Regions from separate parts of the Streptomyces aquilus genome, predicted to be linked through region 2. Evidence: predicted binding sites of a transcription regulator. Region 2 holds the regulator's gene; the other holds the start of a gene.
The links. Region 2 encodes HrcA, which represses chaperone genes, less so after heat shock. Its sites were predicted from a motif close to TTNGCACTCNGNNNNNCNGAGTGCNAA; they were not measured.
Positions count from the first base shown of each region.

Region 1: groL (chaperonin GroEL) is a predicted target of HrcA. The motif match lies at 4,429-4,455, and genes of this name have one in related genera.

Region 1 is NZ_CP034463.1:4,965,227-4,973,397, reverse strand. Features, by position in the region: gene EJC51_RS22865 (alpha,alpha-trehalose-phosphate synthase (UDP-forming)) at 1-597, opposite strand, end outside; gene EJC51_RS22860 (glucosyl-3-phosphoglycerate synthase) at 679-1,623, opposite strand; SAM riboswitch class I at 1,786-1,942, shown strand; gene thrC (threonine synthase) at 1,961-3,256, shown strand; gene EJC51_RS22850 (ubiquitin-like small modifier protein 1) at 3,340-3,615, shown strand; gene EJC51_RS22845 (cold-shock protein) at 4,058-4,261, shown strand; gene groL (chaperonin GroEL) at 4,583-6,205, shown strand; gene EJC51_RS22835 (NADH:flavin oxidoreductase) at 6,404-7,522, shown strand; gene EJC51_RS22830 (metallophosphoesterase family protein) at 7,551-8,171, shown strand, end outside.
Region 2 is NZ_CP034463.1:3,646,836-3,655,006, reverse strand. Features, by position in the region: gene EJC51_RS16840 (DUF3097 domain-containing protein) at 1-543, opposite strand, end outside; gene EJC51_RS16835 (MBL fold metallo-hydrolase) at 575-1,306, opposite strand; gene hrcA (heat-inducible transcriptional repressor HrcA) at 1,460-2,476, shown strand; gene dnaJ (molecular chaperone DnaJ) at 2,477-3,613, shown strand; gene EJC51_RS16820 (nitronate monooxygenase) at 3,837-4,925, shown strand; gene EJC51_RS16815 (16S rRNA (uracil(1498)-N(3))-methyltransferase) at 4,922-5,671, shown strand; gene EJC51_RS16810 (VOC family protein) at 5,694-6,086, shown strand; gene EJC51_RS16805 (hypothetical protein) at 6,165-6,686, shown strand; gene EJC51_RS16800 (S41 family peptidase) at 6,702-8,171, shown strand, end outside.

The sequences.
Region 1 (8,171 bases), 1.3 Mb from region 2:
GCCCAGCATGCCCCGCAGCACCTGCTCGGCCACGTCGTCCGGCAGCATCCGGAAGTACTCCGGCGGCGCCCACGGCGTGTGCGAGAAGTGCCCGATCCGCAGGTCGGGGCGGAGCGCGCGGAGCATGCCCGGCACCAGGGTGAGGTGGTAGTCCTGCACGACGACCGCCGCACCCCGCGCCGCCTCCTGCGCGAGCGCCTCGGCGAAGGCGCGGTTGTACGTCTCGTACGACGCCCACTGGCGCCGGAACTCCGCGTCGAAGACCGGCTCCAGCGGGGTCTGGTACAGCATGTGGTGGACGAACCACAGGACCGAGTTGGCGATGCCGTTGTACGCGTCCGCGTGCACGTCGGCCGGGATGTCGAGCATCCGCACCCCGGCCTCGCCCACCCCGCGCCGCACGGCCTCGCGGTCGCCGTCGCTCAGCGCCGAGCACACCCACAGCGCGTCCGCGTCCGACCCGATCGCCGACAGCCCCGAGACCAGCCCACCGCCGCCGCGCCGCGCGGACAGCGTGCCGTCCGCCTGGACGTCGTACGAGACCGGTCCCCGGTTGGAGGCCACCAGGACCCGCGCAGCACCGAACGTTGAAGCGATACGAGCCATACGGATCAACCTAGCCCGGCCACGGATTGCTCAAACGTTCGTCCGGTTCCCCGGGGTACCGGTCCGGCGGGGTCAGGCCACCTTTCGTTCCGCGTACTCCGCGATGTCCGCCATCGGCGGGCGTTCCTCCGTGTCCACGGAGTAGGTGCGCGGTTCGAAACCGGTCTCGCCCCGCTCGAACTGGGTGAGGGCGGGGCGGATCAGATGGCCGCGGGCCAGGCGGAGCTGGGCCGTGCGGTAGATCGCGGCGGACATCCGGCCGAGGGCCTGGCCGTCCTGGTGGCGGTGCTTGCGGACGCCCACGTCGACCTGGGCGAGCGCGTCGAGGCCGACCAGGTGCAGGGCGTCGACCAGCATGCCGAGCTCGACGCCGTAGCCGACGGGGAACGGCAGCTGTTCCAGCAGCGAGCGGCGGGCCGCGTACTCGCCGCCCAGGGGCTGCACGAAGCCCGCCAGCTGCGGCCAGTGCATGTTGAGCAGCGGGCGGGCCATCAGCTCGGTCACCCGGCCGCCCTGGCCCGCCGCGCCGCCCAGCGGGCGGTCGTACATGGCCTTGACCAGGTCGACCTCGGGCTCGGTCAGCAGCGGGCCGACGATCCCGGTGACGAAGTCGGAGGAGAACTCCTTCAGGTCGGCGTCGATGAAACAGACGATGTCACCGCTGGTCACCAGCAGCGACCGCCACAGCACCTCGCCCTTGCCGGGCACGGTGGGGATACGGGGCAGGATCTCGTCGCGGTGCACCACCGTGGCCCCGGCCGCGGCCGCCACCTGCGACGTCCGGTCGGTCGACCCGGAGTCGACGACGACGATCTCGTCGACGAGCGGGACCTGCTGCATCAAGTCGTGGCGGATGATCGCGACGATGTCGCCGACCGTCTCCTCCTCGTTGAGCGCGGGCAGCACGACGCTCACCGACTGTTTCGTGCGTTGCTTGGCAGCCAGGATCTGGTGGAGCGGGCGATCGGTCACCGACCAGGAGCGGGTGGTCAGCCAGCGCTCGACTTCGTTCAGCACAGTGCGCGGCTCCTCTGCGTTCTTTCGGCGAGCTGGACCCCGTCTGTGATCCATCTCGCGGTTCGGACGACTATCTCAACTGTCCTGGTCGTCGGTTACAGTCTTGAACAACGCGGATGACCATCGCATGTCCTGGCTCGTCCGATGTTCACAACTTCATACCGCTCATCCAGAGGGGCAGAGGGATACGGCCCGATGAAGCCCCGGCAACCCTCCAGCCGGTCTCGTAGCGATCAGTATCGATCGCACCGCGAGGCTCCCGGCTAGGGAAGGTGCCAAATCCGTCTCACGGCGAGATGCGTCGTGAGGAAGATGAGGAGAAAGGGCCTCGCCTCTCATGGCTGCGCAGACTGTTGCAAGCACCACCGATTCCGCCTCCACCAGCGTAGACCTCGGTCCCGCCGCGGCGCTCAGCTGCCGTGAATGCGGCCACCGGGTGCCGCTCGGCCCGGTCTTCGCGTGCGAGGAGTGTTTCGGCCCGCTCGAGATCGCCTACGACTTCTCCGCCTACGACGCCGAGGAGCTCCGCAAGCAGATCGAGGCGGGACCCGCGAACATCTGGCGCTACGCACCGCTGCTGCCCGTCCCCGCGGACGTGGCCGGCAAGCCCAACATCAACCCCGGCTGGACCAAGCTCGTCCAGGCCGACAACCTCGCCCGCGAACTGGGTGTCGAGGCCGGCAAGCTCTTCGTGAAGGACGACTCCGGCAACCCGACGCACTCCTTCAAGGACCGGGTCGTCGCCCAGGCCATCGAGGCCGCCCGCGTCTTCGGCTTCACCACGCTCTCCTGCTCCTCCACCGGCAACCTCGCGGGTGCCGTCGGCGCCGCCGCCGCCCGCGCCGGCTTCCGCTCCTGCGTGTTCATCCCGCACGACCTGGAGCAGGGCAAGGTCGTCATGGCCGCTGTATACGGCGGTGAGCTCGTCGGCATCGAGGGCAATTACGACGACGTGAACCGCTTCTGCTCCGAGCTGATCGGCGACCCGGCCGGCGAGGGCTGGGGCTTCGTCAACGTCAACCTGCGGCCGTACTACGCGGAGGGGTCCAAGACCCTGGCGTACGAGATCTGCGAGCAGCTCGGCTGGCGGCTCCCGGACCAGCTGGTCGTCCCGATCGCCTCCGGCTCGCAGCTCACGAAGATCGACAAGGGGCTCCAGGAGCTGATCAAGCTCGGGCTGGTCGAGGACAAGCCGTACAAGATCTTCGGCGCCCAGGCGGAGGGCTGCTCGCCGGTGTCCGTCGCCTACAAGGCGGGCCACGACGTCGTCCGTCCCCAGAAGCCGAACACCATCGCCAAGTCCCTCGCCATCGGCAACCCGGCCGACGGCCCCTACGTCCTCGACATCGCGCGCCGCACGGGCGGTGCCGTGGAGGACGTCAACGACGAGCAGATCGTCGACGCGATCAAGCTGCTGGCCCGCACGGAGGGCATCTTCGCGGAGACCGCCGGTGGTGTGACCGTGGGCGTGACTCGAAAGCTGATCGAGAACGGGTTGCTGGATCCGACGTTGACGACCGTTGTGCTGAACACGGGCGATGGGCTGAAGACGCTGGATGCGGTGGCGGGTACGGGGCTTACCGCGACCATCCGCCCCAACCTCGATTCGTTCCGTGAGGCCGGCCTCGCATAACCGTTTTCGTCTGCGGGCCGGTGGGGGCTGGTCGCGCAGTTCCCCCCGCCCCTAGGTGTGTCACCCTGACCGGAGGTTCCAACGTGAGCGTCACCGTCCGCATCCCCACCATCCTGCGCACCTACACCGGCGGGCAGGCCGAGGTCGCCGCCGAGGGTGCCACCCTCGCCGACGTCATCGCCGACCTGGAGAAGAACCACACGGGCATCGCCGCCCGCGTCCTCGACGACCAGGGCAAGCTGCGCCGCTTCGTCAACGTGTACGTCAACGACGACGACGTCCGCTTCGAGCAGGGCCTGGAGACCGCCACCCCGGACGGCGCGGGCGTCTCGATCATCCCGGCCGTCGCCGGCGGCTGACCGAATGACCGAACATTACCTTCGGTAACGCTCATTACCGAGAGTTCATTGAATTGCCCCCTCCGTGAGAGAAGCGGAGGGGGCAATTCTCTATGGTTGAGCGCGGTACAGTTGGGGAACCTGCTGCGCCTTCCATGCCACACGCATATGAGTACCTGCTCCACTTGCGTCGAGAAGTAGCCAAAGTGTGCGGTTCTTTTGCGAGTTTTGTGCCTTTTATGGGGCCCGACTTGCCCTGAGTTCGGGTGAATTCTCACTACATTCCGGACCCCGCACGTCCAGAATTCTCGTCCGATTGACCTGTTGCAGACGGCAGTTGGACAGATACATTCAGCCGCGGTCGACGCGTTCCGGCGCACGCCCCCAATCCGTGGGGGGTGAGGTCTGACCCGGATCCGCGAAGTGTGGATCTGTGCAAGGGCCAGTAATAGGGGAGTTAGGCATGGCTCAGGGCACCGTCAAGTGGTTCAACGCGGAGAAGGGGTACGGCTTCATCGCGGTCGACGGTGGTGCGGATGTTTTCGTCCACTACAGCGCGATCCAGATGGACGGGTACCGCACCCTGGAAGAGGGCCAGCGGGTGGAGTTCGAGATCTCGCAGGGCCAGAAGGGCCCGCAGGCCGACATGGTTCGCGTCACCGCCTGATCGCGCGACCGACCAAACCGCAAGCGACGTCTTCTGTTGAAGGGCTCGTACCTCGCGAGGGGTACGGGCCCTTCGGCCTGTCCGGGGCGGGTCGAGGGCTGGTGGCGGGGCCGCCCGATCCCCGGGAGGCGCTTGCACTCGCAGGGGCCGAGTGCTAATCATTGGCGTTAGCACTCTGAAGGTGAGAGTGACAAAGAAGGACCGGGTCGGTGAGGCCCGCAGGCCAGGTGGGGCAAGGAACCACGAGGTGTGCGAGCCGTCCGTCGCGGGCGCGGGCGCGGTCCGAAGGAATCACCCCCAGTCCTGGAGGGACCACTTCACATGGCCAAGATCATCGCGTTCGACGAGGAGGCGCGGCGCGGCCTCGAGCGCGGCATGAACCAGCTCGCGGACGCCGTCAAGGTGACGCTCGGCCCCAAGGGTCGCAACGTCGTCCTCGAGAAGAAGTGGGGCGCCCCCACGATCACCAACGATGGTGTGTCCATCGCCAAGGAGATCGAGCTCGAGGACCCGTACGAGAAGATCGGCGCCGAGCTGGTCAAGGAAGTCGCGAAGAAGACCGACGACGTAGCCGGTGACGGCACGACGACCGCGACCGTCCTGGCCCAGGCCCTGGTGCGCGAGGGTCTGCGCAACGTGGCCGCCGGTGCCAACCCGATGGCTCTCAAGCGCGGTATCGAGAAGGCCGTCGAGGCCGTCTCCGGTGCCCTCCTTGAGCAGGCGAAGGATGTCGAGACCAAGGAGCAGATCGCTTCCACGGCCTCCATCTCCGCCGCCGACACCCAGATCGGCGAGCTCATCGCCGAGGCGATGGACAAGGTCGGCAAGGAAGGCGTCATCACCGTCGAGGAGTCCCAGACCTTCGGTCTGGAGCTGGAGCTGACGGAGGGTATGCGCTTCGACAAGGGCTACATCTCCGCCTACTTCGCCACCGACATGGAGCGTATGGAGGCGTCGCTCGACGACCCGTACATCCTGATCGCCAACTCCAAGATCGGCTCCGTCAAGGACCTGCTCCCGCTCCTGGAGAAGGTCATGCAGTCGGGCAAGCCGCTGCTGATCATCGCCGAGGACGTCGAGGGCGAGGCCCTGTCGACCCTGGTCGTCAACAAGATCCGCGGCACCTTCAAGTCCGTCGCCGTCAAGGCCCCGGGCTTCGGTGACCGCCGCAAGGCCATGCTCGGCGACATCGCCATCCTCACGGGCGGCGAGGTCATCTCCGAGGAGGTCGGCCTCAAGCTGGAGAACGCGACCCTGGACCTCCTGGGCCGCGCCCGCAAGGTCGTCATCACCAAGGACGAGACCACCATCGTCGACGGTGCCGGCTCCGCCGACCAGGTCGCCGGTCGCGTGAACCAGATCCGCGCCGAGATCGAGAACAGCGACTCCGACTACGACCGCGAGAAGCTCCAGGAGCGCCTGGCGAAGCTCGCCGGTGGCGTCGCCGTCATCAAGGCCGGTGCCGCGACCGAGGTCGAGCTCAAGGAGCGCAAGCACCGCATCGAGGACGCCGTGCGCAACGCCAAGGCGGCCGTCGAGGAGGGCATCGTCGCCGGTGGTGGCGTGGCCCTGCTCCAGGCCTCCGGTGTCTTCGAGAAGCTGGAGCTGGAGGGTGACGAGGCGACCGGCGCCGCCGCCGTCAAGCTCGCCCTTGAGGCCCCGCTGAAGCAGATCGCCGTCAACGCCGGCCTCGAGGGTGGCGTCGTGGTGGAGAAGGTCCGCAACCTCACCCCGGGTCACGGCCTCAACGCCGCGACCGGTGAGTACGTCGACCTGGTCAAGGAAGGCATCATCGACCCGGCGAAGGTCACGCGCTCCGCGCTCCAGAACGCCGCGTCGATCGCCGCGCTCTTCCTCACCACCGAGGCCGTCATCGCCGACAAGCCGGAGAAGGCCGCCGCGCCCGCCGGTGGCGGCATGCCGGGCGGTGACATGGACTTCTGATCCCCGGCGGATCGGACTCGTCCTAACCGAGGGCGGCACCCCCTGTTCCGACAGGGGGTGCCGCCCTCGGGCGTTTCCGGAGGTGGGCGGGATCACAGGGGCCGGAGGAAATGGAGGGGTGTCCTGAGCGGTTGCTCAGTGCGTAGTGTCCATGCGTATGCACATACCCGCTGGTACCCCACCGCTAGGAGCCCCCGCGTGACCGCCTCCCCCACCCGCGCCGCCGAGATCCTCGCCCGGCCGATCGCGATCAACGGTCTGACCGTCCCGAACCGCATCGTGATGGCGCCGATGACCCGGATGTTCTCCCCGGGCGGTATCCCGGGCGCCGACGTGGCCTCGTACTACGCGCGGCGCGCCGCGGCGGGCGTCGGCCTGGTCGTCACCGAGGGGACGTACGTCGGTCACGACTCGGCCGGCAACAGCAGCCGCGTCCCGCGCTTCCACGGCGCGGAGCAGCTCGCGGGCTGGCAGCAGGTGGCCGCGGACGTGCACGCGGCGGGCGGCACCATCGTCCCGCAGCTGTGGCACATCGGCATGGTCCGCAAGGAGGGCCAGAACCCCGTCCCCGAGGCCCCCGCGGTCGGCCCCTCCGGCCTGCGCATCGGCGAGACCGAGCCCACCGGCACGGCCATGACCCAGCGCGACCTCGACGACGTCATCGGCGCCTTCGCCGAGGCCGCGGCCGCCGCGGAGCGCATCGGCATGGACGGCGTGGAGATCCACGGCGCGCACGGCTACCTGGTCGACCAGTTCCTGTGGGCGGGCACCAACCGCCGTACCGACGCCTACGGCGGTGACGCGGTCGCCCGCACCAAGTTCGCCGCCGAGATCGTCGCCGCCGTCCGCGAGACCGTCTCCGCCGACTTCCCGGTCATCTTCCGCTACTCGCAGTGGAAGCAGGAGGCCTACGACGCCCGGCTCGCCGAGACCCCGGAGGAGCTGGAGGCCATCCTGACCCCGCTCGCCGCGGCCGGCGTCGACGCCTTCCACGCCTCCACCCGCCGCTACTGGCTCCCGGAGTTCGACGGCGCCGACCTCAACCTCGCGGGCTGGACCAAGAAGCTCACCGGCAAGCCCACCATCACCGTCGGCTCGGTCGGCCTCGACGGCGACTTCATCAACGCGTTCGTCGGCGAGGGCTCCCCGCTCAAGGGCCTGGACGACCTCCTCGACCGGCTGGAGCGCGACGAGTTCGACCTCGTCGCCGTCGGCCGCGCGCTGCTCCAGGACCCGGAGTGGGCGGCGAAGGTCCTCGCGGGCCGCCTCGACGAGCTGAAGCCGTACGACGCGGCGGCCCTCCAGTCGCTGAGCTGACCGTCAACTCCTGTGTAGTGTCCGGGAGATGAGGATTCTCCAGCTCTCGGACACGCACCTGGAGCGCACCGACGCCGTCAACCGGCACGGCGTCAACGCGCATGACTCCCTGCGGCTTCTCCTCGACGAACTCCGGCATCTGCGGGGCATCGACGCCGTCGTCGTCACCGGCGATCTCGCCGACGACGGTTCCCCGGAGGCGTACACGGCCGTGCGGGCACTGGTGGGCGGGTTCGCGCGGGACGTGCTGGGCGGGGTGCCGGTGTTCTGCACGACCGGCAACCACGACGAGCGCGAGGCCTTCGGGAAGGTGCTCGGCAGCGGGCATGACGAGCCGGAGGCGGTGTTCGCGTCGGAGGCCGGTGAGCGGGCCGCGGTGAGCACCGTCGCCGGGTGGCGGTTCGTCACGCTCGACTCGCTGGTGCCCGGCAAGGTGCACGGCCACCTCTCCGCCGGGCAGCTCGCCTGGCTGCGGCAGGTGGTGAGCACCCCGGCCGGGCACGGCACCGTCCTCGCCTTCCACCACCCGCCCATCGCCCTCGACAACCCCCTCCAGCAGGTCTTCGGCCTGCGCAACCCCGCCGACCTCGCCGACGCCCTGCGCGGCAGCGATGTCCGGGTCGTCCTCACCGGGCACTTCCATCTCCAG
Region 2 (8,171 bases):
CGTGACCTGCTGGGCGATCCGCCACTCCTTCGTGCCCGGCACCAAGTGGTCCACCAGGACGCCCAGCCGCGCGTCCGGGCCCGGCGCGAACTCCGCGACGATCGACGGGAGGTCGTCCACGCCCTCCAGGTACTCCACCACCACGCCCTCGATGCGCAGGTCGTCGCCCCACACCTTCTCGACCAGTTCGGCGTCGTGCCGGCCCTCGACGTAGATGCGGCCGGCGCGGGCCACGCGTGCCCAGGCGCCGGGGACGGCCACCGAGCCGGAAGCCGTACGGGTGGGACGTACCGGAGCCGACGACGTCGGGCGTACGAGCGTCACCACCCTGCCCTCCAGCAGGAAGCCCCTCGGCTCCAACGGGAACACCCGGAGCTTGCCGAAGCGGTCCTCCAGGGTCACCGTGCCCGCCTCGCAGCGGATCACCGCGCCGCAGAAACCGGTGCCCGGCTCCTCGACCACCAGGCCGGGCTCGGCCGGGACCTCCGGGACGGGCTTCGGCTTCTTCCACGGCGGGGTCAGGTCGGCGGAGTACTGGCGCATTCGGATGACGATAGGAGAAGCCCGCGGCGGGTCAGTGCGACACGCCGAAACGCCGTGCCAGGGCGTCGCGCTGGGCCCGTACGAACGCCGCGTCCACCACCGCTCCGTGACCGGGCACGTACAGCGCGTCCTCGCCGCCCAGCTCCAGGAGCCGGTCCAGGGCGGCCGGCCAGTGCGACGGTACGGCGTCCGGGCCCGCCTGCGGCTCGCCGGACTCCTCGACCAGGTCGCCGCAGAACACCACTTCGGGCGAGCCCGGGACGAGGACGGCGAGATCGTGGGCCGTGTGCCCAGGGCCGACGTTCGCCAGCAGGACCTGCCGGCCGCCGCCGAGGTCGAGGGTCCACTCGCCGGAGACCAGATGGCGGGGGTGGGGGAGGGCGTCGACCGCCTCGTCGGCCAGGTGCTCCGCCAGCCCCTCCCGTACCGCGTCCGCGCGCAGCTCCGCGCGGGCCTGGTGCTGATCGAGGAGCGTGTCCATGCCGACCGGACCGAACACCTCCGCGCCCGCGAACGCGGCCGCGCCGAAGACATGGTCGAAGTGGGGGTGGGTGAGCGCGAGATGGGTCACACGGTGCCCGGCGAGCGCCTCCGCCTGCGCGCGCAGCCGCGCCCCCTCCGCGAGACTCGACCCGGCGTCCACCAACAGGGCCGTGTCCGCGCCGACGACCAGCCCCGCCGTGCAGTCCCAGACCGGCAGCCGGCATCGGCCCACCCCGGCCGCCACCCTCTGCCACCCCAGCTCTTCCCAAGTCACCGTCATACCGCGACGCTAGCGGTACAGGCGGTCACACCCGGGCCGACCTTGCCCGGGTGGTACCCCGCCGCCGTACACTGGGCCGCGGGGAACGCTGGCACTCGGACGGACAGAGTGCCAGGCGGGGGCCTGGGGAACGACTTCTGGAGGTGTGCGCGGATGCTGAGTGAACGCAGGCTTCAGGTGCTGCGCGCCATCGTCCAGGACTACGTCGGCACCGAGGAGCCCGTGGGTTCCAAGGCCCTCACCGAGCGGCACAACCTCGGCGTCTCCCCGGCGACCGTGCGCAACGACATGGCCGCCCTGGAGGACGAGGGGTTCATCGCCCAGCCGCACACCAGCGCCGGGCGCATCCCCACCGACAAGGGCTATCGGCTGTTCGTCGACAAGCTCGCGGGCGTCAAGCCGATGACCGCGCCCGAGCGGCGCGCCATCCAGAACTTCCTCGACGGCGCCGTCGACCTCGACGACGTGGTGGCCCGCACCGTGCGGCTGCTCGCGCAGCTCACCCGGCAGGTGGCGGTGGTGCAGTACCCGTCGCTGACGCGGTCCACCGTGCGGCACGTGGAGCTGCTCTCGCTCGCTCCCGCGCGCGTGATGCTCGTCCTGATCACCGACACGGGCCGGGTCGAGCAGCGCATGATCGACTGCCCGGCGCCCTTCGGGGAGGCCTCGCTGGCCGATCTGCGGGCGCGCCTCAACAGCAGGGTCGCGGGGCGTCGCTTCACCGACGTGCCGCGACTGGTCGAGGACCTGCCCGAAGGCTTCGACGTCGAGGATCGGGGTACGGTCGCGACTGTGCTCTCCACTCTGCTGGAGACACTCGTCGAGGAGAACGAGGAGCGGTTGATGATCGGCGGCACCGCCAATCTCACCCGCTTCGGACATGACTTCCCCCTCACCATCCGGCCCGTCCTGGAGGCGCTGGAGGAGCAGGTCGTGCTCCTCAAGTTGCTTGGCGAGGCAGGGGATTCGGGCATGACCGTACGCATCGGTCACGAGAACGCCTATGAGGGACTCAACTCAACTTCGGTGGTGTCGGTCGGCTACGGTTCGGGCGGCGAGGCAGTAGCCAAGCTCGGCGTGGTCGGACCGACCCGCATGGATTACCCGGGAACGATGGGAGCGGTACGCGCAGTGGCACGGTACGTCGGACAGATCCTGGCGGAGTCGTAAGTGGCCACGGACTACTACGCCGTTCTCGGCGTGCGCCGCGACGCGTCGCAGGATGAGATCAAGAAGGCGTTCCGTCGGCTCGCACGCGAGCTGCACCCGGACGTCAACCCGGATCCGAAGACCCAGGAGCGGTTCAAGGAGATCAACGCCGCTTACGAGGTCTTGTCGGACCCGCAGAAGAAGCAGGTCTACGACCTCGGCGGCGACCCGCTGTCCCAGGCGGGCGGCGGCGGCGCGGGCGGCTTCGGTGCCGGTGGCTTCGGGAACTTCTCGGACATCATGGACGCGTTCTTCGGTACGGCGTCCCAGCGCGGTCCGCGCTCGCGCACCCGGCGCGGCCAGGACGCGATGATCCGGCTGGAGATCGAGCTTGACGAGGCGGCCTTCGGCACCACGAAGGACATCCAGGTCGACACCGCGATCGTCTGCTCCACCTGCAACGGTGAGGGTGCGGCGCCGGGGACCTCCGCGCAGACGTGTGACATGTGCCGGGGCCGCGGTGAGGTCTCCCAGGTCACCCGGTCCTTCCTGGGCCAGGTCATGACCTCGCGGCCCTGCCCGCAGTGCCAGGGCTTCGGCACGGTCGTGCCGACGCCGTGCCCCGAGTGCGCCGGTGACGGCCGGGTCCGCTCGCGTCGCACGCTGACCGTGAAGATCCCGGCCGGTGTCGACAACGGCACGCGGATCCAGCTCGCGGGTGAGGGCGAGGTCGGGCCCGGTGGCGGTCCCGCCGGTGACCTGTACGTCGAGATCCATGAGCTGCCGCACCCGATGTTCCAGCGGCGCGGTGACGATCTGCACTGCACGGTGACGATCCCGATGACGGCGGCGGCGCTCGGCACGAAGGTGCCGCTGGAGACGCTGGACGGCCTGGAGGAGGTCGACATCCGGCCGGGCACCCAGTCCGGGCAGTCGATCCCGCTGCACGGCCGCGGTGTCACGCATCTGCGGGGCGGCGGCCGGGGCGATCTCATCGTGCACGTCGAGGTACAGACCCCGAACAAGCTGGACCCGGAGCAGGAGCGACTGCTGCGCGAACTGGCGAAGCTGCGCGGCGAGGAGCGGCCCCAGGGTCAGTTCCAGCCGGGGCAGCAAGGGCTGTTCTCGCGGTTGAAGGACGCGTTCAACGGGCGCTGAGGTGAACTGGGCGTACTGCTGGGGGTCCGGGGGTCGGCCCCCGGGCGGACACAGTCGGCCGGGGCAGCAAGGGCTGTTCTCGCGGTTGAAGGACGCGTTCAACGGGCGCTGAGGCGGGAGGGGCGCCGGCGCCGTGAGGTGATCGGTGCCTTCTTGTGCCAAGGGACTATGCCTGGGGAAGGCCGGATTCGGACTTGTTCGGGGGACGTGACACCATGCGGGCATGTCCTCCGCGCTGACCGATCTCTTCCCCTATCCGATCGTGCAGGCCCCCATGGCGGGCGGTGTCTCCGTGCCGCAGCTCGCGGCCGCCGTGTCCGAGGCCGGGGGGCTCGGGTTCCTTGCCGCCGGGTACAAGACGGCCGACGGCATGTACCAGGAGATCAAGCAGTTGCGCGGGCTGACCGGGCGGCCTTTCGGCGTGAACCTCTTCATGCCGCAGCCCGAGTACGCCGATCCCGCGGCGGTCGACGTGTACGCCCACCAGCTCGCCGGTGAAGCGGCCTGGTACGAGACCGAGCTCGGCGACCGCGACAGCGGGCGGGACGACGGATACGACGCCAAGCTCGCCGTACTCCTCGACAACCCCGTCCCCGTCGTCTCCTTCCACTTCGGCGTGCCGAACGGTGAGGTGCTGGAGGCGCTGCGGCGGGCCGGGACCGTCACGCTCGTCACCGCGACCACCCCCGACGAGGCCCTCGCCGTCGAGCGGGCCGGGGCCGACGCGGTCATCGCGCAGGGCGTCGAGGCCGGCGGGCATCAGGGCACCCACCGGGACGTCCCCGAGAACGACGGCGCCGGGCTCGGGCTGCTCTCGCTCGTCGGGCAGATCCGGGAGACCGTCGGGATTCCCGTCGTCGCCGCCGGCGGCCTCATGCGCGGCAGCCAGATCGCCGCCGTGCTCGCCGCCGGCGCCAGTGCCGCCCAGCTCGGCACCGCCTTCCTCGCCACCCCCGAGTCCGGCGCCGCCGACCTCCACAAGCAGGCGCTGACCAACCCCCTCTTCGTGCGGACGGAACTCACCCGGGCCTTCTCCGGCCGGCCGGCCCGCGGGCTCGTCAACCGCTTCATGCGCGAGCACGGCCCGTACGCCCCCGCCGCCTACCCCGAGGTCCACCACCTGACCTCCCCCCTGCGCAAGGCCGCCGCCAAGGCCAAGGACGCGCAGGGCATGGCCCTGTGGGCGGGACAGGGGCACCGGATGGCCCGCCCGCTGCCCGCCGGGCAGCTCGTGGAGGTGCTGGCCGCCGAACTGGCCGACGCCACGACAGCGTTGTCGGCGTTCCGGGCCCTCGGAGGTGAGCCGCGATGACCGCTCCCGTGTTCGTCGTCGAGCACTTCGACGCCGCCGGCGGCGGCCACTACGTCCTCGACGGGCCCGAGGGACGGCATGCCGTCTCCGTGAAGCGCCTCCAGCCCGGCGAGGACGTCATCCTCACCGACGGGGCCGGACGGTGGGCCGACTGCGTCGTGCTCGGCACCGAGGGCAAGGACCGGCTGATCGTCCGGATGGACGGCGTCAGCGAGGAACCCGTGGCACAGCCGCGCATCACCGTCGTCCAGGCCCTTCCCAAGGGCGACCGGGGCGAACTCGCCGTCGAGACCATGACCGAGGTCGGCGTCGACGCGGTCGTGCCCTGGCAGGCGGCCCGTTGCATCACCCAGTGGAAGGGCGAGCGGGGGCTGAAGGCGCTCGGCAAGTGGCGGGCCACCGCCCGCGAGGCCGGCAAGCAGTCCCGGCGCCTCCGCTTCCCCGAGGTCGCGGACCTGGCGACGACCAAGCAGGTCGCGGCACTCCTCGCCGACGCCGACTTCGCCGCCGTGCTCCACTCCGACTTCGAACGCGGCAGCCGTCCGCTCGCCACCGCCGAACTCCCCGACGAGGGCGAGATCGTGCTCGTCGTCGGACCCGAAGGGGGCGTCGCCAAGGACGAGTTGGCGCTCTTCGAGGAGGCGGGTGCGGAGGCGTACGTGCTGGGTCCTACCGTGTTGCGTACGTCGACCGCCGGGACGGCGGCCGCGGCCCTGCTCCTCGGCCGCACCGGCCGCTGGTCCTGACCGAACCTCCGGGGGAAACACCGTGGAACTCGCCCAAGTACGGCTCCTCGTCACCGACTTCGCCGCCTGCTACCGCTTCTACGCCGAAGTCCTCGGCCTGAAGCCGCAGTCGGGGGCGACCGAGGGACCGTACGAGAAGTTCAGCCCCACCACCGGCTCGGCCGGCATCGCCCTCCAGGACCGGGCCATGATGGCCGGCGTCCTGGGCGAACTGGGCGACGAGGCGACCGGGCACCGTTCGCTGGTGGTGCTACGCGTCGACGACCTGGACTCCTACGTCGAGCAGATCACCGCCCGAGGCGCCGAACTCCTCCACGGTCCCGCCCCGATGACGGACCGCATGCGCGTCGCCCACCTCAAGGACCCGGAGGGCAACCTGGTGGAACTCCAGGAGTGGCTGCTGCTGCGCGCCTGACCGCGTGTCACTCGATTGTGGGATGAGTGTCCGTATGTGCTCTACCGCGCCGGGCGGGACAGTGGGAAGCTGCCCTCCATGGGGGTATTGAGGAGGATTTGGCGGCACCGGGGCCGACGCATCGGCGCGGTGGCCGCGCTCGTCGTCGTGACCGTCGGCGGGGCCGTCGCCTGTGATCCCGCGGGGCTGAGCTCCGCGTCCGTGGCGTACACGACCGACCAGACGGTGACCAAGGAGCTGAACCGGCAGCACGCCAACGTGCAGTGGCTCACCTGCACGGCCTCCTACGGCAACCGCTCCACCCCGACCGCGACCGAGAACGCCGTCGCCGAGGTGCACTGCACCGGCGAGACCGACAACGGCAAGGACATCAAGGTCGACGGGAAGATCACCCGGGTCGTCAACGGGCAGTGCGTGCGCGGGGAGTTGACGGCGAAGATCGACGGGAAGCAGTGGTTCCAGGTGAATGGGCTGGGCAACTGCAATGCCACCCCCGAGCCGGCCGGCAACAACAATCCCGGTGCCACGGTCACCGTGACCGTCACCGAGACCGTGTGGTGCGACAAGTACCCGGACTGCCGCCCGGTGCAGGGCAAATGACCTTAGGGTGATCGGGTGACCCAGCCCGCGACGCCCGCGTATCTCCGATACCCGCATCTGCACGGCGACCTGGTCGCCTTCACCGCCGAGGACGACGTCTGGATCGCGCCCCTCGACGGCGGCCGCGCCTGGCGGGTCAGCAGCGACAACGTGCCGGTCTCCACGCCCCGCATCTCACCCGACGGCACCACCGTCGCCTGGACCTCGACGCGGGACGGGGCGCCCGAGGTGCACATCGCCCCGGTCGACGGCGGACCCGCGAAACGGCTGACGCACTGGGGGAGTTGGCGCACCCAGGTGCGCGGCTGGACGCCCGACGGGCAGGTCCTGGCCCTCACCACCCACGGCCAGGCCAGCCTGCGCCGCTCCTGGGCGCACACCGTCCCGCTCGACGGCGGCCCGTCCACCGTCCTGCCGTACGGTCCCGTGGGGGGTGTGGCGCAGGGGCCGAGCACCGTTCTCCTCTCCGCCCCGATGGGGCGCGAGGCGGCCTGGTGGAAGCGGTACCGGGGCGGTACCGCGGGCAAGCTGTGGATCGACGACGGTGGGGACGGGGAGTTCGTACGGCTGCATGAAGAGCTCGACGGGAACATCGAGTTCCCGGTGTGGGCGGGGGAGCGGATCGCGTTCCTCTCCGACCACGAAGGTGTCGGGGCCGTCTATTCGTCCCTCGCGGACGGGGCCGACCTGCGCCGGCACACCCCGCTCGACGGTTTCTACGCCCGGCACGCCGCCGGGGACGGCGACCGGGTCGTCTACGCCTCCGCCGGCGAGCTGTGGGTCCTCGACGACCTGGACGGGGCGGAGCCGCGCCGGCTCGACATCCGGCTCGGCGGCTCCCGCGCCGACCTCCAGCCGTACACCCTGAACGCCTCCCGCTGGGTCGAGTCGGCGTCCCCCGACCACACCGCACGCGGCAGCGCCGTCTGTGTGCGCGGGGCCGTGCACTGGGTCACCCACCGCTCCGGCCCGGCCCGCGCCCTCGCCGCCGAGCCCGGGGTGCGGTCCCGGCTGCCGCGGGCCTTCCGCGCCGACGGCGAGGAGTGGGTGGTGTGGGTGACGGACGCCGACGGCGACGACGCCCTGGAGTTCGCGCCCGCCACCGGCCTCGCCCCCGGCGCCACCCCGCGCCGGCTCGCCGCGGGACAGCTCGGCCGGGTCCTCGACCTGGCGATGGCACCGGACGGCAGCCGGGCCGCCGTCGCCGCGCACGACGGACGCGTCCTCCTCGTCGAACGCGAGACGGGCGAGGTCCGCGAGATCGACCGCAGCGAGGACGGCGACGCCGCCGGGCTGGTCTTCTCACCCGACTCGGCCTGGCTCGCCTGGTCCCACCCCGGCCCGCGCCCGCTCAGCCAGCTCCGCCTCGCCAACACCACCGACCTGTCGGTCACCGAGGCGACCCCGCTGCGCTTCCAGGACTACGCCCCCGCCTTCACCCTCGACGGCAAGCACCTGGCGTTCCTCTCCACCCGCTCCTTCGAC